3 regions of the Fictibacillus sp. 7GRE50 genome follow, and region 1 is predicted to be linked to each of the others. Evidence: riboswitches for the same ligand, from Rfam matches in the RefSeq annotation. Region 1 holds a riboswitch; each other region holds the start of a gene.

What was found. A riboswitch is a leader RNA that binds a small molecule or an ion and turns the genes downstream of it on or off. The one in region 1 is predicted to bind S-adenosylmethionine.
Region 2: another riboswitch for S-adenosylmethionine. It lies ahead of IHV12_RS11730 (homocysteine synthase); the one in region 1 lies ahead of IHV12_RS09630 (PLP-dependent aspartate aminotransferase family protein).
Region 3: another riboswitch for S-adenosylmethionine. It lies ahead of IHV12_RS14700 (2,3-diketo-5-methylthiopentyl-1-phosphate enolase); the one in region 1 lies ahead of IHV12_RS09630 (PLP-dependent aspartate aminotransferase family protein).

Annotation. Positions count from the first base shown of each region.
Region 1 covers NZ_JACZDW010000002.1:480,177-490,094, forward strand. Annotated here, with positions in the region: gene acsA (acetate--CoA ligase) at 1-931, opposite strand, end outside; gene IHV12_RS09615 (ABC transporter ATP-binding protein) at 928-1,659, opposite strand; gene IHV12_RS09620 (ABC transporter permease) at 1,675-2,520, opposite strand; gene IHV12_RS09625 (aliphatic sulfonate ABC transporter substrate-binding protein) at 2,543-3,532, opposite strand; gene IHV12_RS09630 (PLP-dependent aspartate aminotransferase family protein) at 3,691-5,481, opposite strand; SAM riboswitch class I at 5,666-5,781, opposite strand; gene IHV12_RS09635 (hypothetical protein) at 5,958-7,067, opposite strand; gene IHV12_RS09640 (nitroreductase family protein) at 7,307-7,954, opposite strand; gene IHV12_RS09645 (hypothetical protein) at 8,044-8,265, opposite strand; gene IHV12_RS09650 (hypothetical protein) at 8,351-8,872, opposite strand; gene IHV12_RS09655 (general stress protein) at 8,980-9,411, opposite strand; gene corA (magnesium/cobalt transporter CorA) at 9,476-9,918, opposite strand, start outside.
Region 2 covers NZ_JACZDW010000003.1:87,916-97,833, forward strand. Annotated here, with positions in the region: gene IHV12_RS11695 (SDR family NAD(P)-dependent oxidoreductase) at 1-169, opposite strand, end outside; gene IHV12_RS11700 (MerR family transcriptional regulator) at 278-646, shown strand; gene IHV12_RS11705 (P1 family peptidase) at 668-1,732, shown strand; gene IHV12_RS11710 (GntP family permease) at 1,808-3,154, opposite strand; gene gntK (gluconokinase) at 3,172-4,710, opposite strand; gene IHV12_RS11720 (GntR family transcriptional regulator) at 4,754-5,485, opposite strand; gene IHV12_RS11725 (polysaccharide deacetylase family protein) at 5,681-6,469, opposite strand; gene IHV12_RS11730 (homocysteine synthase) at 6,657-7,970, opposite strand; SAM riboswitch class I at 8,087-8,191, opposite strand; gene IHV12_RS11735 (sulfite exporter TauE/SafE family protein) at 8,234-9,133, opposite strand; SAM riboswitch class I at 9,347-9,451, shown strand; gene IHV12_RS22665 (YezD family protein) at 9,799-9,894, shown strand.
Region 3 covers NZ_JACZDW010000003.1:673,107-683,024, forward strand. Annotated here, with positions in the region: gene IHV12_RS14665 (glycoside hydrolase family 13 protein) at 1-324, shown strand, start outside; gene IHV12_RS14670 (MATE family efflux transporter) at 441-1,796, shown strand; gene asnB (asparagine synthase (glutamine-hydrolyzing)) at 1,838-3,685, opposite strand; gene IHV12_RS14680 (AI-2E family transporter) at 3,844-4,932, shown strand; gene IHV12_RS14685 (1,2-dihydroxy-3-keto-5-methylthiopentene dioxygenase) at 5,120-5,656, opposite strand; gene IHV12_RS14690 (methylthioribulose 1-phosphate dehydratase) at 5,634-6,299, opposite strand; gene IHV12_RS14695 (2-hydroxy-3-keto-5-methylthiopentenyl-1-phosphate phosphatase) at 6,296-6,970, opposite strand; gene IHV12_RS14700 (2,3-diketo-5-methylthiopentyl-1-phosphate enolase) at 6,967-8,208, opposite strand; SAM riboswitch class I at 8,286-8,405, opposite strand; gene IHV12_RS14705 (pyridoxal phosphate-dependent aminotransferase) at 8,645-9,820, opposite strand; gene IHV12_RS14710 (carbon-nitrogen family hydrolase) at 9,842-9,918, shown strand, end outside.

The DNA of each region.
Region 1 (9,918 bases):
TTGCCATCAACATGCGGAACGCAGTTGGTGCACTATACCATACTGTGACACCTGTTTTTTGTAAGGTTTCATACCAGGTTTCTGCTTTAAATCGCCCACCGTGAACAACAATGGTGGCTCCGTTTAATAATGGTGCAAAAACGCCATACACTGTTCCTGTCACCCATCCAGGATGAGCCGTGCACCAATACACATCATCTTCTTGAATATCTAACACCCATCTGCCTGTAAGATATTGCTGAACCATCGCTCGATGAGCATGGATGATTCCTTTAGGTTTTCCAGTAGAACCGGATGTGTAGTGGATGTTTAAACCATGTTCAGGATCTACCCACTCAATCTGACTCTCAGTGTTCTCTACATTCTTCAATTCTTTTGGAAGCGAGATTTCTCCGTTTTCTCCTTCAGCATCTGTTAAAAAAACCGTATGAAGACTCGGAATATCTTCTCTTGGTACTCGCTTATACAACTCTTCATCTGTAATTAAGAACGTTCCTTTACAATCATTGATTCGGTCTCTTACAGCATCTGACATGAATGCTTCAAATAACGGACCCACGATCGCACCTAACTTAATAGCAGCTAACATTGCGATATGACAATGATGGTGTTTTGGCAAGAATACGAATACAAAATCTCCTTTCTTTACACCATGCTTTTTCAAAACCGCCGCCCATTGATCAGTCGTTTTCTTTAACTCGTTATAACGAATTTTAATATCCTGTGAGTCGTCAATATAGTGAAGAGCTGTTTTCTCACCTCTTCCTTCTTCAACATGACGGTCTACACATTCATACGCCATATTCGTCTTACCATCACTTCGCCTATTGAATTCTTTAATAAAAGTTTCCCAAGAAAATGCTGTATCCCTTTGGTCTTCTGAAATATTATGATTTCCTTCGACTGGATGAATGGTGGCTAGTTTTGTCATTTCTGTTCACCTGCTGCTTTCTTTTCAACGTTTAGTAAATTTAAGATGTGTGCTTTTTGTTTAGAGAGGTAAGCGTCTCCGCGGGTTCTCGGTTTTTGTTTTTCCACTGAAACTTCGCTATACACTTCACCTGGCTGCCCTTTTAAGATAAAGATTCGATCACATAAATAAAGTGCTTCATCAATATCGTGAGTTACTAAAATCATCGTCGTTTTCTTTTTTTGCCATATGGATAATAAAAGATCTTGAAGCTGCATTTTTGTAAAAGCATCTAACGCACTGAATGGTTCGTCTAATAATAGAATCTCAGGCTCAGTGATAAGCGCTCTTGCTATTGCTGTCCGCTGTGCCATCCCCCCTGATAAGTCTTTCGGGTAATGGTTCTCAAAATCCGTTAATCCTACTAGATCCAGATACGTTTTATATTTATCCGTATTCCTTTTTTCTTTTTCCAAACCGAATGAAATGTTTTTCTTTACAGACAACCATGGAAGAAGGCGAGGTTCTTGAAACATCATACCGATCTGGTTGTTCGATCCATTCTCTATCGAAATCGTCCCTTCATATTGTTTATCAAGTCCTGATAGCACGCGAAGCAATGTACTTTTCCCACAGCCACTCGTTCCTAGAATTCCAATGATTTCCCCTTCCTGTACAGAAAAATTAATATCTTGAAACCCAGCTGTGTCATGATTAAACGTACGTTTTAAACGATTCACATTCAGCATTTGTTTCCCCTCCTTCTATCCTTGATTGGTTATACTATCTTGCCATTTTAACGAACGGCGTTCGATCCATTTTAGTACGGCATCCGTTATCTTTCCTAAGATTGCAAATAGCAAGATGCTCGCAATTACCGTATCAGGTGAGTACGTGTTCTGACCTACCACAAGCAGATAGCCTAATCCTTCACTTGCACCCATAAGCTCTGCGGCTACTACAAACATCCACCCTAAACCTAAGCCGCTGCGCATACCTGTGATGAATGACGGCAATGCAGCAGGCAGAATAATGCGTTTCGTTAGCTGATAAGGTGTTAACTTATAAATTCTTCCTACCTCGATGAGCTTACGATCCACCCCTTGGATCCCTGCCACAATATTTAAATAGACAGGGAAGAATACACCTACTGCGATTAAAGAAATCTTAGAAGGTTCGCCAATCCCCATCCAAAGAATAAAGAGTGGTACCCAGGCAAGAGAAGGGATAGAACGAATCGCTTGAAACAACGGATCTAAAAGTCTTTCTGCTGTTTTTGCATAACCAACAATCGCACCGATCACGACCGCCGCTACCGTTCCAATCGCAAACCCTAAGAATACCCGGGTCAGTGTAATAGAGATGTGACCAAACAGGGAGCCATCTTGATACATGCTAATTATTTTCTCTAAAATAATGGTTGGTGCAGGCAGCAGGTGCGCAGCTAGTAGTCCCATTCTAGCTGCTATTTCCCACCCAACTAATAAAATGATAGGCAAGATAGAACCAATAAGAATTCCTCTACCTAATTGGAATATGCCTTTAGATGATGAGAGCTTTTGAGGGGAAGCTCTCTGTGCTACTTTCCACTTATGTGTTTCAGAAATCATCGACACTTCCTCCTCTCTCTCCTTATTGTTTGATTACTTTTTCTGCGAACTTCGGATTGATTAATTTCTTTACAAGATCTTCGATGTTAGTATCTTTTTTGACAATCTCTTCTGTTTGGAGAACTTCGCCTGCAGCCGATATAGCTTTTTCGTGCTGTGATCCTGGAACAGGTTCCTCGAAGTTGTTTCGTTGCAGTTGTTTTTTTGCGACATCTTCTTTAATCCCCGCTTCTTCAGATAAAAGTTTTGTTGCTTCCTCTGGATTCTCAATCGTCCATTTCCTTGCTTTTTCGTAAAGTTCAATGACTTGTTCTACTTGTTTCGGGTGGTTCTTTGCAAACTCAGAGCGTACGTTTAACGTGCCATACGTATTAAAATCTGGATTGCGGTAAATATATTGAGCACCGGATTCGATTTCTGCTCTCGCCATATGTGGATCTAATCCAGCCCAAGCATCCACTTGCCCTTTTAATAGAGCATTCGCACCATCTGCATGTTGTAAATTTACGATTTGTACATCCTTTGCAGAAAGGCCGGCATCTGCAAGTGCTCGGAGTAGAAAGATGTGCGGGTCTGTACCAAACGTCGCCGCTATCTTTTTACCTTTCAGATCCTTTACATCTTTAATCTTTGATCCATCTGCCGCGACAAGTGCTGTCCATTCTGGCTGAGAATAGATATAGACTGACTCGATCGGAGCACCCTTGTCTTTTGCGATTAAAGCTGCGGCACCAGCTGTCGATCCAAAATCAACGCTATCTGAATTCAAAAATTCGAGCGCTTTATTACTTCCCTGACTCTGAACCCATTCCACTTCAATGCCATCTTTTTTGAATGTCTCTTCTGCCCAGCCAAACTTTTTGAGTGCTAGACTTGTTGGAGAGTAAAAGGCATAATCAAGTCTAATCTTCTCCGGCTTCTCACCTTCTTTAGCACTGCTGGAACAGCCCGCTAACACTAAAGCGCCTGCTATGCTTAAAGCCAGTGCTGCTTTTTGCCAAATCTTCATCATGTATTTCCCTCCACGTTTCTCTCTTTTTGTATGGCTATTTTTTGAGTTACTCTTGAAAGTCGTTGACTCCCGTTCCAGGAGTCTCACACCTTGCACTACAATCAACAAGCAAAGAATCATTAAAGCAAAACCTAAAAATGAATCGGCTATCTCTATTTTTAAAGTTCACACGCATACGTTGAAATGGTACCTCTTAGTCGTTGTGCTTCTTTATACGTGCATCTGTTATGCACCACATCAATACCAGCTTCTTTCGCGATTTTTGCAGCCTCTGGTGAGATGACACCTTCTTGCAGCCAGAACACTTTTGGTTGTGTGACCGCTGCTTCTTTTGCGAGCTCGATCGCTGCTTCTGGACTTCTAAATACTTGAACAACATCTATCGGAAACGGAATGGATTTTAAATCTGGATACGCTTTTTCATCAAGCACTTCGGTTTCTCTTGGATTAACAGGAACGATCTTATAGCCAAGTCGCTGCATCTTTCTAGCTAATCGATGGCTAGGTCTTGCAGGATTGGAACTGAGTCCCACGATCGCTAGCGTCTTAGGTCGTTGAATTTCCTGTCCATTCTCAACTGCTCTATAAAGTGATGATTGCAATGCCCAACGAATGACACCTTCGTCATTAATCGTGATTTCTGTTTTATCCGCTCCGATTCCTGTAGCCGTTTGTATCGCACGATCAAGATCATTCGTAAGATCTTTTACGGATTCAAGTCCGATCGACAACCGAATTAGTTCTTCTGTTACGCCTGTTGCTACTAATTCGTCTCCGCTCAGCTGTTGATGAGTGGTAGAAGCAGGGTGGATAATCAATGATTTTGCATCACCAACATTTGCAACATGTGACCATAATGTGATGTTGTTAATGACCTTACGTCCTGCATCACGCCCGCCTTTAATTCCAAAGTTTACGATCGAACCAAAACCGTTGCTTAAATATTTTTTCGCAAGCTCATGACTTCTGTGCGAAGAAAGACCAGGATATGAAACCCAATCTACTGCTGGATGTTTTTCCAGATGCTCCGCTACTTCTTGTGCGTTCTTCGCATGTTTTTCCACTCGTAGATGCAGTGTTTCTAAACCTTGTAGAAGGAGAAATGCATTGTGTGGACTTAAACAAGCTCCGAAATCTCGTAAAAGCTGAACGCGTAATTTAGTCGCGAAAGCCAATGTTCCAAAATCATTCGCGTATCTTAATCCGTTATAGCTGTTATCTGGCTCAGTGAATCCTGGGTATTTATCTGAATTCCAATTAAAGCGTCCTCCATCCACTACAACACCGCCAATTGCGGTTCCATGTCCGCCGATCCATTTTGTAGCTGAGTGGATTACGATGTCCGCTCCAAAGCTTATTGGCTTTGTGACATATGGTGTTGCAAATGTATTATCGATAATTAGAGGTACATCGTTTTCATGCGCAATATCTGCCACTGCCTCAATATCTAATACGTTAAGACTGGGGTTCCCGATCGTTTCAGCAAAAAATGCTTTCGTGTTTGGAGTAACCGCGTTTCGGAAGTTCTCTGGATCCTCTGCATCAACAAACTTTACGTTGATTCCGTATTTCGGAAGAGTAGTAGAAAATAGGTTGTAAGTACCTCCGTATAGATTCGTAGCTGCAATAATTTCGTCTCCTGCGTGTGCGATGTTTAAGATGGCAAGCGCGATAGCTGACATACCAGAAGAAGTAGCTACAGCTGCAACACCATCTTCTAGAAGTGCAACTCTTTTCTCAAAAACATCAACAGTTGGATTTCCGATTCGGCTGTAGATGTTTCCTGGCTCATCAAGCGCGAAAAGGCTTTGCGCATGGTCTGTATCAGAAAAAACATAGGAAGTAGTTTGATAGACAGGTACCGCTCGTGATCCTGTCGTTGGGTCAGGCGCTTGGCCCCCATGTAATAGCAATGTTTCAATATCGTATCCGTCAAAAGATTTTGTCATTATAATCGCTCCTTCTCATTATTCAAATAAAATCTATAGGAAAACTAGGGATAAAGATTAATGCTTTTCCCTTTTGCTATATTCAATTTTTAAAATGAAATAAGTGACTAAGTGATGTTTGTGCTTGAAGTATGATAAGGGGAAAAAGAAAAACCCCCTTCCTAAGAAGAGGGTTTTGGTCCTCCTCTTATCTTTCAGATCAAAAAAGATCTGTAGGAATTGGCACCTTTCCAAACCAAATGTGGTTTGTTGGTTGCCGGGCTTCATCGGGCCTAGTCCCTCCGCCTCTCTGGATAAGAGATATTCAAATTATGTTTAACACATTAACGTGCTGATGTTTACTTTGTTCTTGAATAGGATTATAGAGTAAGATGTTTTAGAAAGTCAACCGTTTTTTGAAAAATCATAAAAGTTATACAAATGAATGAGTGTTCAACTGTCAGCTTTGAATTAAGATTATGCCCATGCTATGCCGGTTATGCTAACTTTGTTCCACTTTTTTCATCAAACCATTGAAACTCTTCGATTTTTTTTACAAGTTCCGCTATTCGATTGGCAATGGCTTCTCTTTCTCCGTAACGAATTTTCTGTTCGGACGATAATTCATCAATCTGAAGTAGTTGCCAATGAGTTACAGTTAGATCCGTAAGTTGAATAAACTCTTCTTGTTTCACTCGACGCTTTACATCTAGATCTCCGTTAGAATAACCTTCTAAAAATCCGTCAGCTATTCTTTTCAAACGGTCTTCAAAGCGATCAAATTCATGTCGTGCATAACGCGGTGCATTAAAAAATGTTGGAAACAACGTCCGATAATTATTAAGAAAATTCCCAGCAAGCGAATCTCCGCTATATAAGATTGGTACAGGATCAATCAAACAGACAGTGCCATCTGAATGCAGCAATATATTCTCTGGAGATGTATCTTGATTAGTAAGTACAACCGTATGATCCGTAATCTCTCTATCCTCCATGCAAGCTTGTAGGTCTACTAAAGCTGATGAAGAAATGGCCCCCTCATACGTTTCTATAAATTTCTTGAAATCATCTATGTATTCATTGTTTTCTTCTTTCATAGATTCTGAAACATCTGATTGAAATTTGCCTGCAATATGTTTACCGTTCCATGAGAGATAACCAAACCCTTTTAAGCCATGATGTGCAGTATTCATCTTGCGAAAGAACTCACCAACTTCCGCTCCAATATGAAACGCTTCTACAACCGTTAGTTGATCTAGCTTGATTGCTTTTCCCGCATAAGATTCCACGGTAAACGTTCTGCCTTTTTCTACATGATAATTGAAAAAGGCAGGGCAGATTCCTGGTTTAACTTGGTTTGCTAGCTCATAGTATGCTCTAGTCGCTGCATATTCTGAGTGCATGGTTTCTTCATCAAACTCAACGTTCTTTCCATACGCCTCTGTTTTCGGAAAACGAACAACCACAGCATCTCCAGTGCGTAGCTGAACAAGATAAGCAAGATGCCAAGCCCCTTCACCTAAATACTGAACCTGAGTCGGATCTTTAAGTTCCTCTAATCCACTTTTTTGCAGTGCATAATCAATCAAGTCAAATGTCTCTTTCATAAGAAGTTCCTCTTTCTATAATTGAAAATACGTTACATGAAACATATATTCGGTATATGTCGAAAAAAATCCTTTTTTCTTAAGATTAATTGTAGGTCTGAAGTCTTATAGAGGGGTATGAGAGGGGTTCAAGGGGGCATTTCAAAGCGGTGATCCTTGCGCTTTTCATATGGCGCTCGTCCAGTGTGCTTGTCAGCCGCTGGACGAGCTTTTTAAGAATTTTACAGAACCAATTGTCATCAATCTACATATGTGACGATTTCTTCTACAGCTTTTCTTGCGAGTTTTTTCGGTTGATCTTGTGGATGTCCTAGTGAAATAACCATGTTGATCTGTTTCTTAGACGGAATTTCTAAAAAGTCTCGAATCGCATCTTGCGCAAGCAATACGGGACCAGTCATCGGGCAAGTCCCTAGTCCGCGCGCATGGGCTGCGAGCATCAAGTTTTGAATCGCCAAGCAGCTGCTCTTGATTCCTTCTTCTTCCCAGACTGATTCTTCGGCAAGTTCGATCGGATCAAATATTTTTTCACGAAACTTAGATTCGTAAGGAGTGGCTAAACAGATAATCAGCACAGGTGCTCCAGAGAACGCCGTTGCATAAGGGCCGAAAGAGCGCGTCAGCAATTTCGCTTCCTTCGTTTTGCCGTTCTCTTCAGCTCTTGCAGCCAATTTATGAATAGCATCCCACGTCATCTCTTCAATTTTCTTTACTTTATCTTTGTTTCGGATCACGATAAATTCCCACGTTTGTGAGTTCGTGTCGCTCGGCGCATAGCGGGCGCAATCCATGATTTCATGAATGTCTACTTCAGCAACTGCTTCATCCGTAAACTTTCGGACACTTCTTCTGCCGTGCACGATTTCTTTAAAATCTTCGTATTTCATGATTGTCTCCTCTGGCACATGTATTAGATATTCTAAATGTATTATACAAAAGATTGGAACTCTCTACAAAATACGTAAAAAAACAGTGCCTATTTTGCACTGTTCTCTGGTTCAATTTCTTTTTTAGTTTTTATTCTTAATCCGATTAAAATGAGTGAAGCTCCTAATAATACACTTACAATATGGATAGGATCCATATTAAGTGACTCTTTTTGAACATTTAACTTCTCAACATACATTCCTAGCAGATAGGTACTGATCAGAACGATTAACCCGGCGGTAATTAAACCTGCTTTCACATATGGCTTCATGGTAAAACCACCTTTTCCCTTTTACATTTAACATATTCTTAGGAAAAGATAGAATACCTTTATTCTTTAAAACAAATTTGCATAACTAATTAGCTTTTGCAAGATTCATACGCTCTTCAACAAACGAACGCACTTCATCCTCAGCTTTTTTCTTGATTACAAATTCTACATATCTTTCACCCGTATGAAAGCGAACTAAACCCCAGCTTGGATACCCTGGGTTTTCAGCTTGAAGTCCCGTGATCCAATCCACTGAATCAATCTGATTCCAATCATAAAATTTTGTTGCCGATACAACGCCTTTCTTGCCGATTGCACCGCGCCATATTTGAGTAAAATAAAGCAGTGTTAGGAACACCAGTAAACAAATCATTAAAACATTAACAGGCATCGAAAGTTTCAACAGACCGAATCCTTGTGTGATGATGACCACAATCATAATCTCATGCGTCCAAAAGTTTTTCTGTGTATACTCTCCACTATAAGAAAGTCCATAGACCGGAACAGCTCTTTTTTTGTCTTTCACATTTTTCAAAAGGTAATAAACGGCTGCAATGATTCCTATCACGATTAAGATTCCAAAAAACACATTTAAGAAGAGCTCCATGTTTTAACACCCCACATATCTTATATATATAAATACGATTAAGTACTGGAAAAAGTTTCAAAACAATAAAAAAGACACCTTCTGAAGGTGCCCTTTAAATCGTGGTTTTATTTTCGTTCAACCATAACTAAGATCTTACCATCTTGTAAATCTTGCATATAACTTTCCGCATCACTTTCAGCAACGTCCATGTTTTGAAGAATTTCCTTCATATCCGCTTCATCATGATCAAACATGGAAGCAAAAGGTCCAGCTGCAAGAAGTGGTCCGATACCTGGTACTCCGAGGCCAGGGACTGCAATCCCTCCGCCAATACCGGTTAGAAAACCAGCAATCGTACCATATGTTGCACTATCTGCATCATCTTCAGTAATTTTTCTTTCGTTTACATGTGTTTCGTCGGCAACATGATCAACCATCTCATCATCTTTCGCAACGATTGAAATATCAGATGGATGATATCCTTTTTCGACGAGAGCTTTGATTGCGCCAACCGCTTCTTCTTCTTTTAAATATGTACCGATAATATCTTTTTTCATTTGGTTTCCCTCCAAACGGTTCTTTACAAGTAGGTTCCCCTGTTAAGCATTTTTTAAACGAAACTCAATCCTGCTCGAACCAACCTTTTTTCTTAAACCAAATGGACATAATTCCCCCTAATAAGACCATGAAACCTAGTACATAGAAGTAGCCATTCTTTGTTTGCAGCTCTGGCATGTTTACAAAGTTCATTCCATACAGACCTGCAATAAATGTTAACGGCATGAAAATAGTTGTGATTACAGTTAATGTTTTCATAATATTATTCATACGGTAAGAGTTAAGAGAGATGTAATTATCACGTATATCTGATGTCATCTCTCTGGCTGATGTCATCATATCTGTCAAACGCAATAGATGATCGTATATATCATGAAAATAGGATCTTTCATCCGCATCTAAACCTACTCGTTTTGACTCGAGCATACGATACAGCAACTCACGCATAGGTACAACTGTTTTTCTTAATGTTAATAGGTCTCCTCTTATATCAAAGATCTGGTTAA
Region 2 (9,918 bases), on a different contig from region 1:
AAACAACAACGTCAAGATCTGGATACATAGACAATACGTTTGCTCTAAGTTGCTCTAATTCTTCTTTTCTCCGAGCTGCAATAATTAAATTCTTACCTCTAGCAGCAAATGCAAGTGCCGTTTCGTATCCAATTCCAGAGCTCGCTCCCGTAATTACTGTGTATTTCATTAAAATCACTCCTCAAATTTATTCATTTGATAATTCCTCTTGTGTTTTATTATACTGATTAGAGTAAACTCTAAGTCAAGAAACTAGATATCAGTTGGAGTGATAGACATGTATACCATTGGAGAAGTTGCTAAACTCCTTAACATTAGTACACATACTCTGCGATTTTATGAAAAAGAAAAGATTATTTCACCAGAGCGAACAGTTCGTGGTGATCGACGTTACTCTGAATACCATGTTCAATGGCTGCGTTTTGTTATCAAACTTAAAGAAACGAAAATGCCGCTTGCTCAGATTCAGGAATATGCTTCTTTATTTTTACAGGGTGATCAAACTACTCATAAGAGGTTGAACTTATTAAAAAATCACCAAGATCATGTTCAAAACCAGATAAAAGTATTAATGGAAATTGATAATATGTTGCGTAAAAAGATATCAGCATATGAAGAATATCTTCGTAAGCAAGATTTCAACTAAACATAAGGAGGTGCTACTTACATGACACAGAAACGGATTAGAGATTTCGGGGTGAAGATTGGTAAGATAGAAACCGGGGCTTTTAACTCAATTACAGATGTCGAAGGAGTTACAGTAGGGCATGTAACGCTAAGCGAAGGAGCTATGCAAACAGGGGTTACTAGCATCATTCCTCATGACGAAAATACATTTATGGACAAACTTATCGCTTCGAGTCATGTGATCAATGGATTCGGGAAAACGATGGGAACCATTCAGATGAAAGAACTAGGGGTGTTAGAAACTCCTATCATACTGACTAACACGTTGAGTATAGGAACCGCCGCAGATGCCTTAATTCAATATATGTTAGATAAGAATCCTGAGATTGGCCAGACAACAGGTACAGTAAACCCTATCGTTGGTGAATGTAATGACATGTTTTTGAATGATGTAAGAGCACAATTTGTAAAAAGAGATCATGTCGTAAAAGCTATAGAAAATGCCGGAAAGGAAGTAAAGGAAGGTAGTGTTGGAGCAGGAACGGGAATGCTTTGCTATTCCTTAAAAGGTGGAATCGGTACGTCTTCAAGATGTTTTTCAATCGACAATGAAACGTTTACGATTGGAGTACTTGTATTGTCAAACTTCGGCATATTAAGCGACCTGCTGATAAACGGTAGAGCTATCGGACAAGAATTAAAGGAAGCTTTACTAAAATCGTGGGAAGAAAAGGACAAAGGATCTGTCATGATTATCGTAGCTACAGATCTACCCGTTTCTGAAAGACAACTGAACAGAATTATTAAGAGATCTGTGACAGGTTTGTCAAGAACGGGTTCGATTATTACGCACGGCAGCGGGGAAGTGGTGATTGGTTTTTCGACAGCAACTAAGATTCCTCATAATAAACCGAATCAGATTACTATGATTCCAACGATACATGAAGAAGATATGGATCTAGCATTTCGTGCTGTTGGAGAAGCTGTAGAAGAAGCAGTGTTAAACTCGCTAGTAACAACTACACATGTCAAAGGTCGAGACGGGAATGAACGGCCAGCGTTCAAAGATCTTCTAGAAGAATTCGATATACAATTATCGGAATGATAATTAAAGCTTACAACGCACAATACATAAAGAAATCCCTATCGAAGATCATTCGATAGGGATTTCTTACATTTGTTATACAAATAGATTTAATAGAAGGATGAAACCTAATCCAGCCACTGAAATAATGGTTTCTAATAAAGTCCATGTTGCAAACGTTTCTTTCATACTTAAGCCAAAATACTCTTTGAACATCCAGAAGCCTGCATCATTCACGTGTGATGCTATTAAACTACCAGCTCCTGTTGCAAGGACAACTAACGCAAGGTTAACATCGGTTTGACCTAATAATGGGATGACTAGACCCGCTGTTGTTAATGCGGCTACCGTTGCAGATCCTAACGAAATTCGAAGGATGGCTGCGATAATCCATGCTAGTAAAATCGGGGAGAACGTAGTGTCTTTGAACAACTCAGCTACATAATCGCCAACGCCACCATTGATCAATACTTGTTTAAAGGCTCCGCCTCCACCGATGATTAATAGCATCATTCCGATATGAGTGATAGCTGTCGTACATGAATCCATAACTGTTTTAATCGGTATATTTCTTGCTAATCCCATCGTATAAACTGCTACGAGTAATGAGATCAGCATGGAAGTAGATGCGTCACCAACAAAGCGGATCACTTCAAATGTCTTTGAGTCTGCGATACCCATCGTGTTCTGAACAAGTGTGATTACAGTAGCGATAGACATTAAAATGACTGGAAGCATCGCTGTAAACACTGAGATACCAAATGAAGGTGTATCTTCTAATTTAAATACTTTCTGTTCACCTAGAGAAGCAATATTTCCTGTTTTGTTGAATGAGTCAGGAACAATCTTTTTTGCAATCTTTGTAAATACTGGTCCTGCAAGAATTACAGTAGGGATCGCAATAATAAAACCATAAAGCAATACTTCACCAATATTAGCACCAAATTCTCCTGCAATTACCGTTGGACCCGGGTGAGGAGGTAAGAATCCGTGTGTTACTGAAAGAGCTGCTACCATGGGAATACCTAGAAAAAGAATGGAAACGCGTAATTGTTTTGAAATGGCAAAAACGATCGGAATTAATAGAACAAGACCTACTTCAAAGAATAAAGCGATACCTATAATGAAAGAAGCAACAACAATCGCCCATTGAATTTTCTTTTCCCCGAATTTCTCAATGAGTGTGATAGCAATCCGCTGAGCACCGCCGGCATCAGCAATTAGTTTACCTAGCATGGCACCTAGACCGAAGATTAACGCCAGATGTCCGAGCGTTCCACCTAAACCTGCTTCAATCGATTTAACGATTTCCCCAAGTGGCATACCTAGTGCTAATGCAACACCGAATGATACGATGATTAAAGAAATGAATGTGTTTAATTTGAAATACATGATCAATAATAACAATGCTAAAATTCCACAAGCTACGATAAATAATGGCATGATAGATCCCCCTAATACTAATTTTCTCTAGTGATTAAACTTCTTTGATACGTTGCAATACGTGAATAATCTTCTTCAAGTTTTCTAGATAGACTGATAAAGATCGGTAACAATTCTCTATATTCTTTTACCGCTTCTTTATTTGGAGAGTGAGTATAAGTACTCCCGATCATTTTTGAAGCCGCTTCAAACGATTCAATTTTTCCTGTTGCATACAAGCCCAAAATACATGCACCTAAACAAGAACTTTCGTAAACCTCTGGCACCGCTACCTCTGTATCAAAAATGTCTGACATCATCTGACGCCATGTTTCTGATCGAGCAAAGCCTCCCGTTGCCTGTAATCGGCTCACAGGTTCATCCATACATTCAACCAAAGCCAAATAAACGGTATAAAGATTATAGAGGACGCCTTCAAGTGCCGCCCTGATCATATGCTCTTTTTTATGAGACAACGTAAGACCGAAGAAAGATCCTCGAACATCTGAATTCCAAAGTGGAGCGCGTTCACCAGCGAGATAAGGGTGAAACAATAAACCATCAGCTCCAGGTCGCACACGTTCTGCTATCTTAGTTAAAATTTCATAAGGATCTATTCCCAGACGCTTTGCTGTTTCAAGTTCTGAAGCTGCGAATTCATCCCGTATCCAGCGCAGGACAACACCGCCGTTGTTAACTGGCCCACCGATGACCCAGTGATTCTCTGTTAGTGCGTAGCAAAAAATTCTGCCTTTCTCATCAGTCTTTGGCTGATCAATGATTGTACGAATCGCACCACTCGTACCAATAGTTACGGCTATTTCGCCTTTACCAATCGCATCTACACCCAGGTTTGACAGCACGCCATCACTTGCTCCAATAATAAATGCTGTTTTCGGATCGATTCCGATCTGCTTGGCTATATCTTGATGACAATCATTGAAGATCGTTGTTGTAGGGACTAGGGTTGATAATTGATTACGATTAATTCCTGCAACACGTAAAGCTTCTTCATCCCAATCCAGCTTTTTCAGATTCATCATCCCCATCGCTGAGGCTAGAGAATGATCAACAACATATTCGTTAAATAGGCGCTGAAAGATGAATTCTTTAATCCCAATATACTTTTTGGCTCTAGCTGCAATATCAGGCTGATCATTTACAATCCAAGCGATTTTACTTAATGGACTCATCGGATGGATAGGAGTGCCTGTTCGTTTATAGATCTCATGTCCGTTACATTGTGTTTTTATTTTTCGTGCCAAAGCTTCACTGCGATTATCTGCCCAAGTGATGCAAGGTGTTAATGGCTGATCATTCTCATCCATTGCAATCACGCTGTGCATGGCACTGCTAAATGAAATGAACGAAATAGCGCTGGATGGAATAGAAGAACGTTTGATAACATTTGTAAGGGTTTGCAAAACCGTTCGGAAAATTTCTTCTGGATCTTGTACCGCTGTAGAAATATCAGGCGTGTGAAGCGGGTACCCAATGTTTTCTTGTGAAAGAATTTCACCGTTTTCATTAAACAACACTGCTTTAGTACTTGTAGTTCCGATGTCGACTCCTACCATATAGCTTTTTCTATGTTGTGAACCGTCGATATCCATCATTTATTTACTCCTTTTCTTGCTCCCGTGCTTTCGATAGCATTTGTTGTGACATCCATAAATCATCTACTTTTCCTTGAACATCATCAAAATTTTGATGCAGCGATTGAATCATAATTTCTCTATTTTTTGATGAAATCGCATCAATATAGAGTTCATGGTTTTTCATGATTCGAGAAAGGTCATCGTACTTTTCATTGAAATGCATGCGCATGGATAATAAGATGAAGCTTTCCATAACTGGTTTTGTATTGTTCCAGATCATCGTGATGTACGAATGGTTGATAGAACGAATAATTGTTTCATGAAACAAGACATCCTGAAGAGCGAACTCATCAGCATCTTTGTACTTAATTGCAATCTGCATCATCTCAAAAATTTTTGTAAGTTCTTTAACAACGTGCGCCGTGTCGTTTTTAACAAGTCGTTCAAACACGAAAGTCTCAATAAGAAGCCGAACATCATAAATTTCTTCAATTTCTTTTTCAGTTAAGCCGACCACAACTGCACCCATACGCTCTAAACGAATTAAGTTTTCATTCGATAGAACCTTAAGTGCTTCTCGTATAGGAGAGCGGCTAACATTATATTCAGCAGCTAATTTATTTTCAGAAAGAGTGGTACCGCTTTCAATGAGTCCCGAGATAATCCGCATTCTCAGCTCACAAGCGACACGTTCCCCAGTAGAAGCTTTGGAAAGCCACTTTTCAGGATAAAGAAGTTCCATAGAATCGTTCAACTTAATAACCTCCTTTTGTAGAACGAGTATACTTGTATACAAGTAGTATTATAGTACAGTGATTATAAAATGCAAGCGCTTTTATTTAATGTTAAAAACAAATAGTGAGCAAGCGTCTAAACAAAGTGATCAGTAGGGAGGTCTAAATAAAAAAGAAAAGAACAATCTAATCATTAAAATTGTTCTCCTCATTCTTTATTCGATTAATAAGGGTACTTCTTCTTTCTTCATTTCAGTTTCATGGAACTCATTGTATCGTGGGTGCATTTTTAATAGTTCATCAACCGTTACAATTTCATAACCCATTTCCTTAAGCTTGGGAAGTATAATCTTTAATGCAGCAACCGTTTGACTGCGATTACCTCCAGAATCATGCAAAAGAATAATATCTCCGTTTTTTAAATTCGTTAGGATGTGTCTGGCTATCCTTTCAGATCCTGGATTTGTCCAATCGCGGGGATCTTGATGCCAAGACCATAGGATAACTTTGTATCCTTCTTTTTTTAAGACTTTTAAACTGTTCTCTGTAACTGTACCGCCTGGAGGTCGAAACAATTTTATGTAATCTGAATGATGAGCAGGATCGAGAAGGTGCTCGGTCTTTCTTGTTTCAACCACAACTTTATGCCTTGAAATGGTGTGGAAACTAGGGTGATTATACGTATGGTTGCCGATTTCATGTCCTTCTTTTAGCTCTCTTTTCACGATTTCTGGATACTTCTCAACCCGCTTTCCAATAAGAAAGAATGTTGCATGAACACCTTCCTTTTTAAGAACATCTAAGATCTGAGTGGTGTATACGGGGTCTGGGCCATCGTCAAATGTAATCGCAACTTGTTTCTTTTTTGAAGGAACTTCCCAGATTACATCTCCATATTTCTCTACTTCAAAACGATTTACTACACCTGCATTGACTTTTGGTCCGAAAAAAAGAATGTGACATAAAAACATGGAAACAATCATTTTTACAATGGTAGACATCATGAGCCCTCATTCTAAAATTTGTTACCAATAGTATTTGTAAGGAGAAACTGATTTATGACAAAGCTGTATCTGTATACAAGGTTGTTCTTAAAGCTGATTTCCGTTTAAGGTGCTCGCTAACAGGAGAAGAGTCTTGGCAACAAAAAAGCTGCTCAAAGGATTTCTTGAACAGCTTAATCGTTGTAATCTACAATCCACTTGGAGAAAGTGAGATCGCTTTTAATGCGTGATCTAAGTCATAGATTAGATCATCTACTGTTTCAATTCCGATCGAAAGACGGATTAGTTCTGGGCTTACGCCTGATTTTCTTTGTTCTTCTTCAGATAGTTGTTGATGAGTGGTGCTAGCTGGATGGATGATCAATGATTTTGAATCTCCCACGTTTGCCAGGTGAGAGAAGATGCTAACATTTTCGATCAACTTTTTACCTTCGTCTACACCGCCTTTAACCCCGAATGTTAAAATTGCACCCGCGCCTTTAGGGAGGTATTTTTGGGCAAGTTCATAGTAAGGGCTGCTTGGAAGCCCTGCGTAATTTACCCAATCGACCGATGGATGACTCTCTAGGAACTTCGCTACTTTCAATGTATTTTCAACATGACGTTCTATACGCAGAGCAAGTGTTTCCAATCCTTGAATAAATAGAAAGGAGTTGAACGGTGCGATAGACGAACCTAGATCTCGAAGCAGCTGAACACGTGCTTTTAGAATATAAGCAAGTGGACCAAATGCATCCGTATACACAATTCCTTTATAGCTTGGATCTGGCTCAGTCAAGCCTGGGAATTTCCCATTGCTCCAATCAAATTTTCCAGAATCGACGATAACTCCACCTACTGAAGTACCATGTCCTCCGATGAACTTTGTTGCAGAATGAACAACGATATCCGCTCCATGTTCGATTGGGCGACAAAGGTAAGGCGTAGCCAACGTATTATCTACAATAAGAGGAACTCCTGCGTCATGTGCGATGTCAGCAATCGCTTGAATGTCGGCTACATCGATTTTTGGATTCCCGATGGTCTCAATGTATACGGCTTTTGTTTTTTCTGTAATAGCGTCTTTAAACGATTGAAGATTATCAATTTCAGCGAATTGTGTCTGGATGCCGAGCTTGGGGAGAGTGACAGAGAACAGGTTATACGTTCCACCATATAGAGAGGTGGAAGCGACGATTTCATCACCAGAGCCAGCGATATTGAATATAGCATTTGTAATGGCAGCCTGGCCAGAAGCAAGAGCAAGAGCACCAACACCGCCTTCAAGTTTTGCAATGGTCTGTTCAAACGCATCTTGCGTTGGATTCATCAAACGCGTATATATGTTTCCGAACTCTTTTAGGGCAAATAAGTTCGCTGCGTGCTCTGTTGAATTGAACTGATAGGAAGTGGTCTGGTAGATCGGAACAGCACGAGCTCCTGTAGTCGGATCAACTTTTTGACCTTCATGTAATGAAATCGTTTCAAACCCATACTGTCTTTTTGCATTTTGATCAGTCATTTTCAAATCTCTCCTCAACGTCATTTTTTTGTATCCAATCGCATTCAGTTTCAACTTATCCCAGAAAAAAAGACCTCTTCCAAAAGAAGAGGTCCCGATGATTTCACCCGATCGAAGTCTCATCTTTCAGAACATTAATTGTTCTGCTGAAATTAGCACCATGCGTTTCCGCTGGTTGCCGGGCATCATAGGGTCAGTCCCTCAGCCTCTCTGGATAAGAAGATTTGAATATTGAATTAAGATTTATAATACATAGGTCATTATCAATAGTCAACTGAATTTTTTAAAAATTTCGGATTTTTATTTTCCGGATTACTTTTAACTGCATAAATAACTCCAACCGCCCAAAAAGCAGCAAGAACAAAGTAGATTGGTAACAACATGTTATGTGAAACCCCTAGTGTATGAAGAAGGGTGCGGGTATTGGTGATAATAATCAATCCACCAACAAGTACTCCGAGTATGTGAGAGGGAATGAGTCGCACTAGCCATGCAGCAATAGGAGCCGCAATCACTCCTCCTAGCATCAATGCACCTACCCATAGCCATTCAACTTGTTCCCAGCCGAGTGCGATGAAGAATCCGACTGATGCAGATACTGCTACAGCAAATTCACTTGTATCTACAGAACCGATCACCTTCCTGGTTTTCATGTCTTGTTTTGCCATTAGGACTGGAGTGGTGACCGGGCCCCAGCCTCCTCCACCTGTAGCATCTAAGAAACCTGCTAATAATCCAAGTGGAATAAGTTGTTTCTTCGTAAATGGTGTACCATTCGCTGTTGCTTTCTTTTCTCCAAGTTTAAACAGAAAACGATATAAGATATAAATTCCAAGGATAATTAGAAAGATAGAGATATATGGCTTTACTAGATCTCCAGGAAGGTTGCTTAAAAAACAAGCACCTACAAATGCGCCGATTGAACCCGGCAGAATTAAGCGAGTAACGACTTGGCGATCAACGTTTCCAAACTTAATATGAGAAGCGCCGGATGCCGCAGTGGTAACGACTTCAGCAAGATGTACGGACGCAGATGCAGCTGCAGGAGCAATTCCAGCTACTAACAGCAAAGATGTAGATGTAACTCCATAAGCCATACCGAGTGATCCATCAATCAACTGTGCAAAAAGACCAATTAGAGCTAATACAATCAACTTTTTCATACTTTTCCTCCTCAAAATAAAAAGGCCCTTAACAAGTAGTGTTAAGAGCCTTCGGTTTACCGATCAGCGATACAGATTAAATTTTAGTTAATACTATATGATTCAAAAACATAAAAAGTCAACTGTTTGTTTAAATTTTTTGTAAAAATAGAAAAATGAAAAAATAGGTCTTGATATCATTTTCAGATATGTTATGATTTTATAAAATTTAAACTCTTATCCAGAGTGGTGAAGGGAACTGGCCCGATGAAACCCGGCAACCTGCGATTGTAAGGTGCTAACTCCAGCAGAATGTATTTACATTTTGGAAGATAAGGTAATATGTTTACCTCCACTATCTTTCCGAAATGGGAAGGTTTTTTTGTTTTTTGGCTTTTGTTGCTCTTGAAAGTGGTTGATATCCGTTCCAGGATGCTCGCTTTCCGGGGGTCGTGCGGTGAGCCACCTCGACACTTTGTGTCCTTAGGTGTCTCACCTGTCCCGCTGATCCCCCAGGAGTCTCGCACCTTGCACTCCAATCAACTTTTCAATGAAGCCAAAACATAAATCAACAAAAAACAACAACTTTTTGAAAGAGCCTTTGAAAAGATATGAATGTTAGAAAGGGAGGCAGTGGAGTGGCGAACGAAAATAGTGCAAACGATTTTCTTCCTCAGCTTCAACAAATGCTGAGCAGTATTAAATTTGGATCAATCACTTTAGTCGTTCAAGATGGAAAAGTGATTCAGCTTGAAAAGAACGAGAAGGTAAGAATTAAATAATTCGCTGACTAGAAAACTAGAGGC
Region 3 (9,918 bases), on a different contig from region 1:
GATCCAGGTTGCAGAAAATGTATGGAATGGGATGAAAACAAACAAGATTTAGATCTGTTTGAACATATTCAATCTTTGCTAACTCTTCGTCAAGATCATAAAGTTCTAGCCAATGACGGCGAAATGAAGTTTATCAAGGCAAATGAGAAAACATTAGTATATGAGCGTTCATCAAATGAGGAAAATGTATGGATCCTTTTAAATGCGGGTGAAGAAAGCGCTGATCTTTCCATTGATATCCCTGAAGGCTACACACATATTTTGGGGTCATCATTCTCAGGATCTTTGCCTGGATACGGCTTTAGTATATATAGAAGAAAATAAACATGTTCCCCCTCACTGTAAAAAGTGAGGGGATTTTATTTCAGTGACTACTCATACCTGATACAATAGGTAAATGTTAAAACCATACAATATAAACACGATGGAGAGGGATTTACATGAAAGGCAACAAAGCTGCTAAGCTTTCCCTTTTTGCCATAACGTGGCCAATATTTATTGAAATAATGCTTCATATGTTGATGGGGAACGCTGATACTCTTATGCTCAGTCAATATTCTGATCATTCAGTGGCTGCTGTCGGACTCACTAATCAACTGTTATCGATCGTAATCGTTATGTTTGGATTTGTTGCAACAGGAGCGAGTGTGGTTATTGCACAGGCAATAGGTGCTAGACTTGAACGTACAGCTGCTGAAGTAGCTGTCGTTGCCATCTTAGGGAACTTGCTTTTTGGGGTACTCTTAAGTGCTGCATTACTTGTCTTTGGCGATGTATTTTTAACATGGATGAATACGCCACCAGAGTTGATGGCTGAAGCATCGAGCTATTTAATGATCGTAGGAGGATTTTCATTTATCCAATCGGTTATTATGACGATCGGAGCTGCCATTAGAAGCTACGGTTTTACGAAAGATGCCATGTATGTCACGATCGGGATGAACATCTTGAACGTATTTGGAAACTATTTATTTATCTTCGGCGCTTTCGGTTTTCCAGTATTAGGTGTTGAAGGTGTAGCGATTTCAACATCTGTTAGCCGATTTTTAGGTTTACTTGTAATTCTGTATCTGTTGTTTAAGCGCTCTTCTATACCATTACCTTTTTCCAGCTCATTCAAATTATTCCCTCTTCATATAAAGGGTGTATTAAAAATCGGATTGCCATCAGCTGGAGAGCATCTATCTTATAGTGGATCTCAGATGCTGATTACGTTCTTCATCACGCTGCTTGGTACAACGGCACTTACTACAAAGGTATATACCTTTAATATTATGATGTTTATCTTCCTTTTCGCTGTAGCGATCGGCCAAGGTACACAGATATTAATTGGTCACTTAATCGGTGCTAAATCGTACGACTCTGCTTATAAGATGTGTCTCAAAAGTCAGACGTATGCCATGATCATAAGTTTTCTTATGGCAGGTATAGCTTCACTATTTGCAAAGCCACTTCTATCTATTTTCACAGATAATCCTGAGATTATTAAGGAGGGTACTATTCTTTTATACTTAACGCTCCTGCTCGAACCTGGCCGTTCTTTTAATCTTGTTATCATTTCAAGTTTGAGAGCTGCAGGTGATGTTAAGTTTCCGGTCATTATGGGTGTCATCTCTATGTGGGGAGTTAGTGTACCACTCGCATACTTGTTAGGGATTACTTTCGATCTTGGTTTAATAGGGATTTGGCTCGCCTTCACTGCAGATGAATGGCTGCGGGGACTCTTTATGCTGTCGAGGTGGCGAAAAAGAAAATGGCAAAAACAATTAGTCGTCAAGCATGAAGCAACTGCATAAATTAAAAAACCGGAGAACAGAAATGTTTCCGGTTTTTTCGTTTAATCTACGATATTAATATTATAGTCGGTCAGCCAGCTGTCGATCTGCGCAAGATGAGCCATTAATTGTGGGCCGGTCATAAGTTGACCAAACCAAGGCTCTTTAAACGTCTCACCATTCGTTTGAATAATTTCTTGAACACGGGCTCGGTTTAATACTTCAAACAATGGTGAGTTCTTTTTCGCGACGATGCTTGTTAACCAATCTTTTACGCCGTTCGTATAATCCGGATGGAACGTTTTCGGGTAAGGGCTCTTTTTTCGATACAGTACATCATTCGGAAGTACCCCAGTAAGTGCTTTTCTAAGTATTCCCTTCTCTCTTCCATCCAGCATTTTCATGTCCCAAGGAATGTTCCATGCGTATTCTACAATTCTATGATCTGCAAAAGGTACCCTCACTTCTAATGAAGCTCCCATACTCATTCGGTCTTTACGATCCAACAGTGTCGTCATGAACCAAATCATATTCAAATAGAAGATTTCACGTCTTCTCGCTTCTATTTTAGATTCTCCTTCTAAAACAGGCGTTTCATTCACTGTTTCTTCGTATCGTTGCTGAACATATGAAGCTAGATTCAACTTGCTAGCCCATGAGTCTTGTAAAAGATTTTGGCGCGCTTCTGTTGAACGCATCCACGGAAACATTGGACGATGCAAGAGTTCCTCTTTATGAAACCATGGATACCCACCAAAGATTTCGTCTGCGCATTCTCCTGAAAGTGCAACTGTTGACTGAGGTTTAATCTGGCGGCAGAACCATAAAAGTGAAGAATCAACATCAGCCATTCCTGGCAGATCTCGAACTGTGACAGCTTCACGCAAATGATTGATTAATAGTTCGTTATCAATCACGCAGCTATGATGAACAGAGCCTGTAGCTTCAACCATCTGATTGATCCAATACGCATCTGAATTCGGCTGATAATCACTCGCTTTAAAATACTTATCATTATCTACATAATCAATGCTGAACGTATGGAGGTCACCTTTGTTTTCTTCTTTAAAATATTTCGCTGCGATTGCGGTGATCGCACTTGAATCGAGACCGCCAGAAAGAAAAGTACTTACTGGTACGTCTGCAATCAGTTGTCGCGTCACTGCATCATTCACGAGATATTTCACTTTTTCAACCGTATCTTGCAAAGAATCTTGATGTGGTTTACTTTCTACGTTCCAATACCGCCAAATTTTCAGCCCGTTTTTTGAATACGTCGCAGCATGTGCCGGACGGAGTTCTTTTATCCCTTTATATACTCCGTTACCCGGGGTACGAGATGGTCCTAGACCGAAAACTTCTTGTAGTCCTTCACGATCTATTTCAGCCTTGACATCTGGATGAGCTAATATGGACTTTATTTCAGACCCAAATAACAGCATACCGCCTTTTTCAGTATAGAAAAATGGCTTTACCCCTAATCGATCACGAGCTACAAACAAGCTTTCCTTTTCTTCATCCCAAATTCCAAATGCAAATATTCCATTAAACCGATCGATACAACTCTCTCCCCACTCCATATAAGAAGTAAGTAAAACTTCCGTATCGGAATGCCCATCAAACGTGTACCCTCTTTGTAAAAGTTCTTTCCGGAGATCTTCTGTGTTGTACAGCTCTCCGTTATAGCAAAGTGTATAATTCGATTTGTTCTTCGTTCTTGTCATCGGCTGAACGCCGCCTTCAATATCTACAACTGCTAACCTTGCGTGACCAAAACCTGCATGTGTGGTACTCCATACATTAAGTGCGTCTGGTCCTCTTTTTGATAATGGTGAGGCCATCTTAATTAATATATTTTTTTCATGTGTGAGGTTACGATTCCAATCTGCCCAACCCGTTATTCCGCACATTGGTTTCATCCTTTCTGTACAAACTCCATTTCTAGTATCTATGCCCATTACTCAGCATATGCTTTTATCCTTGTACGGGTGTTTTTTAAAAATTTGTGTATGTTCTTATAAGTTGTATATAATGAATACATATTTCAGAAGATAAAGGTGATCATTAAATGCCACAGTCGAAATTTTTTCGTATCGGTTACGGATTTCTCCTCATTTTTTTAATCATTCTAGTAGGAACCAAGATTGATTTTATTTTCAGGCCGATCGTCGTTCTCGTTCAAACGTTATTTTTCCCGTTTTTACTTGGCGGTGTTCTTTATTATCTGTTCCGGCCAGTCGTTCAGTTCTTACATAAGCGAAATGTGCCGAAGGTGTTATCCATCCTTCTCATCTATCTGCTTGCGATCGGACTTTTCGTATTGCTATTCTATTCTATTGGTCCGATATTACAAAGACAGGTAAGTAATTTAATTGAGAATACACCTGCTTTAATCGATGCTATTCGTTCTAAGCTAAATGATTTACAGCAAAATGAATGGGTAAGCCGTTTCCAAGAAAGTGACCAATTTGATGTGAAAGAAATCTCTGATAAAGTGACTGCTTATTTGTCTACGAGTGTTCAAACAATTGGTACGAACATCGCAAACTTTATTGGAATCATCACAAACATTATTATGATTTTTGTTACCGTTCCTTTCATTCTTTATTACATGCTAAAAGAAGGTGAAAAAGCTCCACAGATGGTGCTTCAAACTCTTCCTGAAAGACAGCGTAATAATGGAACAAAAATCCTAAAAGACATGGACATTGCCCTTAGTTCATACATCCAAGGACAAATCCTGGTCAGTGTTTGTGTGGGAACAATGCTCTATATTGGATACCTTGTAATTGGAATCGAGTATTCACTGATCTTAGCCATCATCGCGATGTTCACAAATGTTATTCCGTTTCTTGGCCCGATTATTGGAGTCGTTCCTGCGCTGATCGTAGCGGTCGTTGACTCGCCGGCGATGGTCATCAAAGTACTAATTGTTATGGTTATCGCTCAACAGATCGAAGGTAATGTAATCTCTCCTCAAGTTATGGGTAAAAAGCTGGATATCCATCCGCTTACCATTATTTCAATCTTGCTTGTTGCAGGAAGCCTAGGTGGTCTCCTTGGATTGATTCTAGCCGTTCCAGTATATGCGGTTCTTAAGGTTATCGCCCTGCACACCTATCGTTTAATCAATCTAAGAAAATCAAAAGAGCTTTAAAATAATGAGGAATTTGAAAAAGCATCGGATATTAAAGTCCGATGCTTTTTCTTTGCTCGTATTTTCTGTATGGCGCTCGTCCAGCGTGCTTGTCAGCCGCCGGACGAGCGCCTGAACCCGCCAACTACTCTCTCATTACAAAAGAAAACACACCATTTCATTCAAATAAAATGGTGTGCCAGGTTTATTATTTTGCTTCTTGTGGCTGTTTATCGTAGATCGGTACCCAGCCTTCTTTTGATTTGAAGATGCGAACCGCTACTACTTTACGATCTTCTTGCAGCGTGAAATAGTGACGGAAATTTTCTGGAACGGAGATTAGATCTCCCGGCTCAAGCTCTACATCAAAGAACCTTCCATTAGGTCCTTCGATCGCAAAGATTCCATGTCCAGAAACGATAAATCGTACTTCATCATCTGTGTGATGATGTTCTGCTAAGAAGTTTTTCAAAAGCTCATCTAAGTTTGGTGTCGCATCAGAAAGGGAGATAACATCTTCTGTTACATACCCTCTGCGCTCAGAGATATCATCGATCTCACTGCGGAAGGTTTGAATCACTTCTTCTTTGTCCTCATCACTTAACGAGAAATTTTCACGAAGGTGAGATGGAAGTTTTTCAATGTCCCACTTTTCGTAAATAACTTCCTGTGAGTTTAAGTACGATTCTACCTCGCTTTGTTTTTCAATTCTTTCGTTGTTATCATGAAATCGTAGTTGTGCCATTTTTAACGCCTCCAAATGATTGATTTTTATTTAAAACGTTTAAAGTTTGTAATTTGATATGATAAGAGAACAGAAACTCAAAAGCTTCTAAGTGTTTCTTCGCTTCAAAAGCATTTCTGCCCCATACGGTAATCCCATGATTGCGGATCAAAACAGCTTTTGTATCATGCTTTATCACCACACCAACCGCTTCTGACAGCTTCGAAAGGTCACCGTAATTTTCAACGATAGGAACCGTGATACTTCCTTCTTCTTCCCATATTCCAAAAGCTTTTATCAGTTCTTGACCTTGAAACGTAATCTTCCCTACATCACCATATAACTCAGAGATTAAGTTATTATCCACGGTGTGAACGTGTAAACAGCAGCCTGCATCCGTTAATCGATAGACTTCACAATGAATGCCTGTTTCTGCTGAAGCTTTTAAATGCGTTTCTTCTACCGGATCCCCATACTGATCTACTAAAAGAAAGTCTTCAGAGGTACGTTTTGTTTTATCTTTTCCGCTTGCAGAAACGTAAAAAGCGAGCGGTGAGTCACTTACTTTAATCGATACGTTACCACTTGTTCCGGGAAACCAGTTCCGTGAAGCCAGCTCATCCTTTACATCTGCAAGCTCAATCCATCGCTGTTGTTTACTCAACTTTTCACACCTCTTTTCTCTAAGACATGAATGATGTCATGAAACGTTTCAAATGAAGTATAGGGTATTTGGTTTTCTTCGCATTTTTCAATCAGATAATCTCTTGCGAAAACAACATCAGCCATCTTAGAAGCTTGAAGATCAGTAATTGAATCACCGATCACAATCTTTTCTGTTCGGGGATACTTCTCTTCCAGTCGTCTGATAACAGAAGGTTTGCAACACCCACAATCATTATCACATTGATCATCACACGCGTTCGGCCAAGTGATTTTTATCGTGTCACTGGTAAAGTCACTGGCATTACAAAATACGTATTGTGAATCTAGCTTGTTTTCTAAAACAGGATGAACAAAAAAATCAATGCCACCACTAACGATGTATAATGGAATTCTCTCGCTTTGAGTAAATTGAATAAATTCCTGAAAGCCATCTCTAATCTTAGAACGTGTTAAAACGAATTCAATAATCTCTTTCTTTTTATTCGAAGGAATTCTGGAAAACATTTTTCCTACACCTTCTCGAATCGAGATCGTTTCATTCAAGATTTCATTTACGATCGGCTGCCATCCCTCAGGTGAAAATTCTTCCATGATGGCGACGATGTTATCTTTTTCGGTAACAGTCCCATCAAAATCACAAAAGATTACCGATCGGTGTTGAGTTGTCATTTTACAGGAACACCACCCCAAAGCTCTAATGCTTTTTGAAGTTCTGCATGTTTTTCAGCAAAACTTTCAAAGTCTTCTCCTTTAACAACGGCATCTATCGCCTGACGGAAAGCACGTGCTCCACCAGCAGCTCCATCTGGGTGACCATGTATGCCTCCACCTGCATTTATAACGCTGTCCAAACCAAAGTCATTGTATAAAACCGGTGTTAGTCCTGGATGGATACCAGCTGAAGGGACTGGAAACGATTTGTTTAATGAGATGCTCTCTGTTGTTAAGGCATCCGCAATGCTTAATGTTTCTTGACGATCAAGTGCTACACTTCCATATGGTGATGGGAACAACACAAGATCTGCTCCTGCATAACGAAGCAATTTGCCTAATAATACTGAGTAACCAATTCCGTAAAGTGATGATGACCCTATAGCTCCGGATAGTGCAGGATGAGCCATGATCGGTAGTTGAATCTCTTTATCTTCGGCCAGTTCTTGCAATACATCTGGTCCGTAAGATAAAACGTTAAATAGTAATGCGTTTGCTCCTAATTCTGCTGCGCGCCTCGCTTTATCTCGAAGTTCACTCGTTCTGCCTGTTAAGTTAACTGCGTAGAGCGTCTTTTCGCCTGTTCGCTCGTGAACAGACTTTAATACTTCTTTAGCGATTTTCACTCTTTCTTCAAAAGGAGTGAGTGGGTTCTCAAAAAGAATTTCATCATCTTTTACAAGATCTACCCCACCTAAAGCCTGCTCATATAACTGCTGCTTGAAGAATGATAGATCTTTTCCGAGTACCCCTTTAAAAATACTCATAACTAGTGGACGGTTATGTACGCCTAAGATATCTCGAATTCCTGTTATTCCAAACTTAGGACCAGGAAATTGTTTTTCTAGCTCTCTATCAAACTCTAAATCTATGAGCTTGATCTCACCATCTAACGAAAGTTTACCGAAAACCGTCGTTAGAATTGCTGGAATATCATTTGAAAAGTTCGCTGATGGATAGGAAATCTTAAGCAAGCCCTTAGTTCTTTTACTTCCTAAAAATTGATCAGCACGTGGATCTTCAGGAAGTTCAATGACCTCTTCCACAATCCCTTTATGTTTTTTTAGCTGTTCTTTCTCTAGTTGAGGAAGATCTGTCCAAGAACCTACTGTAAGTCCTAGTGCAATTCCTTCCGCTTTTTTTTGTAAGTTTTCTTTCTTATCATGTACTAAGTACGTCGCTGTAATTTTACTCATGTTTGTCGTTCTCCTTTCAAAAACACAAAAAACCCCTTCACGAGGAAGGGGTGTCTACATATTGACAGTTCCACTTCCTCTTATCTCTCAGTCAACGTTCGACTGCAAGAATTAGCACCGTTTTCAGCTAATACATAATTAGCTGAATGGTTGCCGGGTTTCATCGGGCTAGTCCCTCCACCTGCTCTTAATAAGAGTGCAAATTGTTAGAATATAATTTTAATTGTGATTATGACAGGGTATGAACGATCTGTCAACCCTATCTTCTTTCTTCAGTGTATTGAAAGTGATTTGATTTCCGTTCCAGATGCTCGCTTTCCGGGGGGCGTGCGGTGAGCCCCTTGCCGCTTTGCGCCCTTAAGGGTCTCACCTGCCACACTCGTCCCCCAGGAGTCTCCCATCTTGCACTACAATCAAATGTCAGTGGAGGTAAACACTAGTTATCGATTATTAGTTTAGCAATCCGATCAGCAGCCTCTATCAGACGTTCTTCTGATGTTAGTAGGCCAGCACGTACATACCGATCGCCTTCGCTTCCGAATCCGATGCCTGGCGCGACTACGACGTGTGCTTTCTCTAGCAAATAGTCTGCGAAAGTTTCAGAAGTATACCCATCAGGTACAGGCAGCCAGCAGAAAAATGAACCTTTTGGCGATTCTACCTTCCAGCCATTTTCGTTCAAACGTCCGATGAATGCGTTTCGGCGACGTTCATATGTATCTACCAGTTCATCCACACATTCCTGTGGTCCGTTCAATGCCTCAGCCGCCGCGTGCTGGACAGCTCCGAACAAGCTTACATAAAAATGATCTTGAAGTAGGTTAATAGATTCAATAACAGTTTCGTTTCCAACCGCGAATCCAACGCGCCATCCTGCCATGTTATACGTTTTAGAAAGGGTGTAAATCTCTATACCTACGTCCTTTGCTCCTTCTATCTGTAGAAAACTGACCGGCTTTTGTCCATCAAATCCGATTGCTCCATAAGCAAAATCATGGCACACGAGAATATCATGTTTGTTAGCGAGTTCTACTGTTTCTTTAAAAAAGGATTTTGTTGCAACCCCTGCTGTAGGATTGTTCGGATAATTTAAGAACATAAGCTTTGCTTTGTTCAATACTGTCTCAGGTAATTCATCATACTTCGGGAGAAAGTCATTTTCTTTTCTTAAGGGCATCGTCTCCATAGTAGCACCAGCCATTGCAACACCTGACCAATAATCAGGGTATCCCGGGTCTGGAACGAGTGCAACATCTCCTTGATTTAAATAGCACTGCGATAGCTCTACTAAACCTACTTTCCCGCCAAAGAGTACGGCTACTTCTTTCTCAGGATCGAGTGTTACTCCATATTCTCGTTTATAAAAATCGGCAGCTGCCTGCTTCAAAAATCCATGTCCGCGAAACGGTGAATACTTATGAAAATCAGGTCTATCGGCTCCATCTTTTAATGCATCAACAATATGCTGTGGAGTTGGTTGATCAGGATTCCCTTGTCCTAGATTAATAACATCAAAGCCTTGCTCTACATAGTAAGATACTTTTTTTACAAGCTTGGCGAAAAATTGCTCTGGCAGTTTCCCCATCACTTCTGCCTGCTCAAAACGTTTCACGACGATCACTTCCAGTCTAATTTGAATGTTCTTGAAATTCTAATCAGTTATGTTATACGCTTAAGGAAATTCTGTAAAGACTTTTTTTACAACCTGGA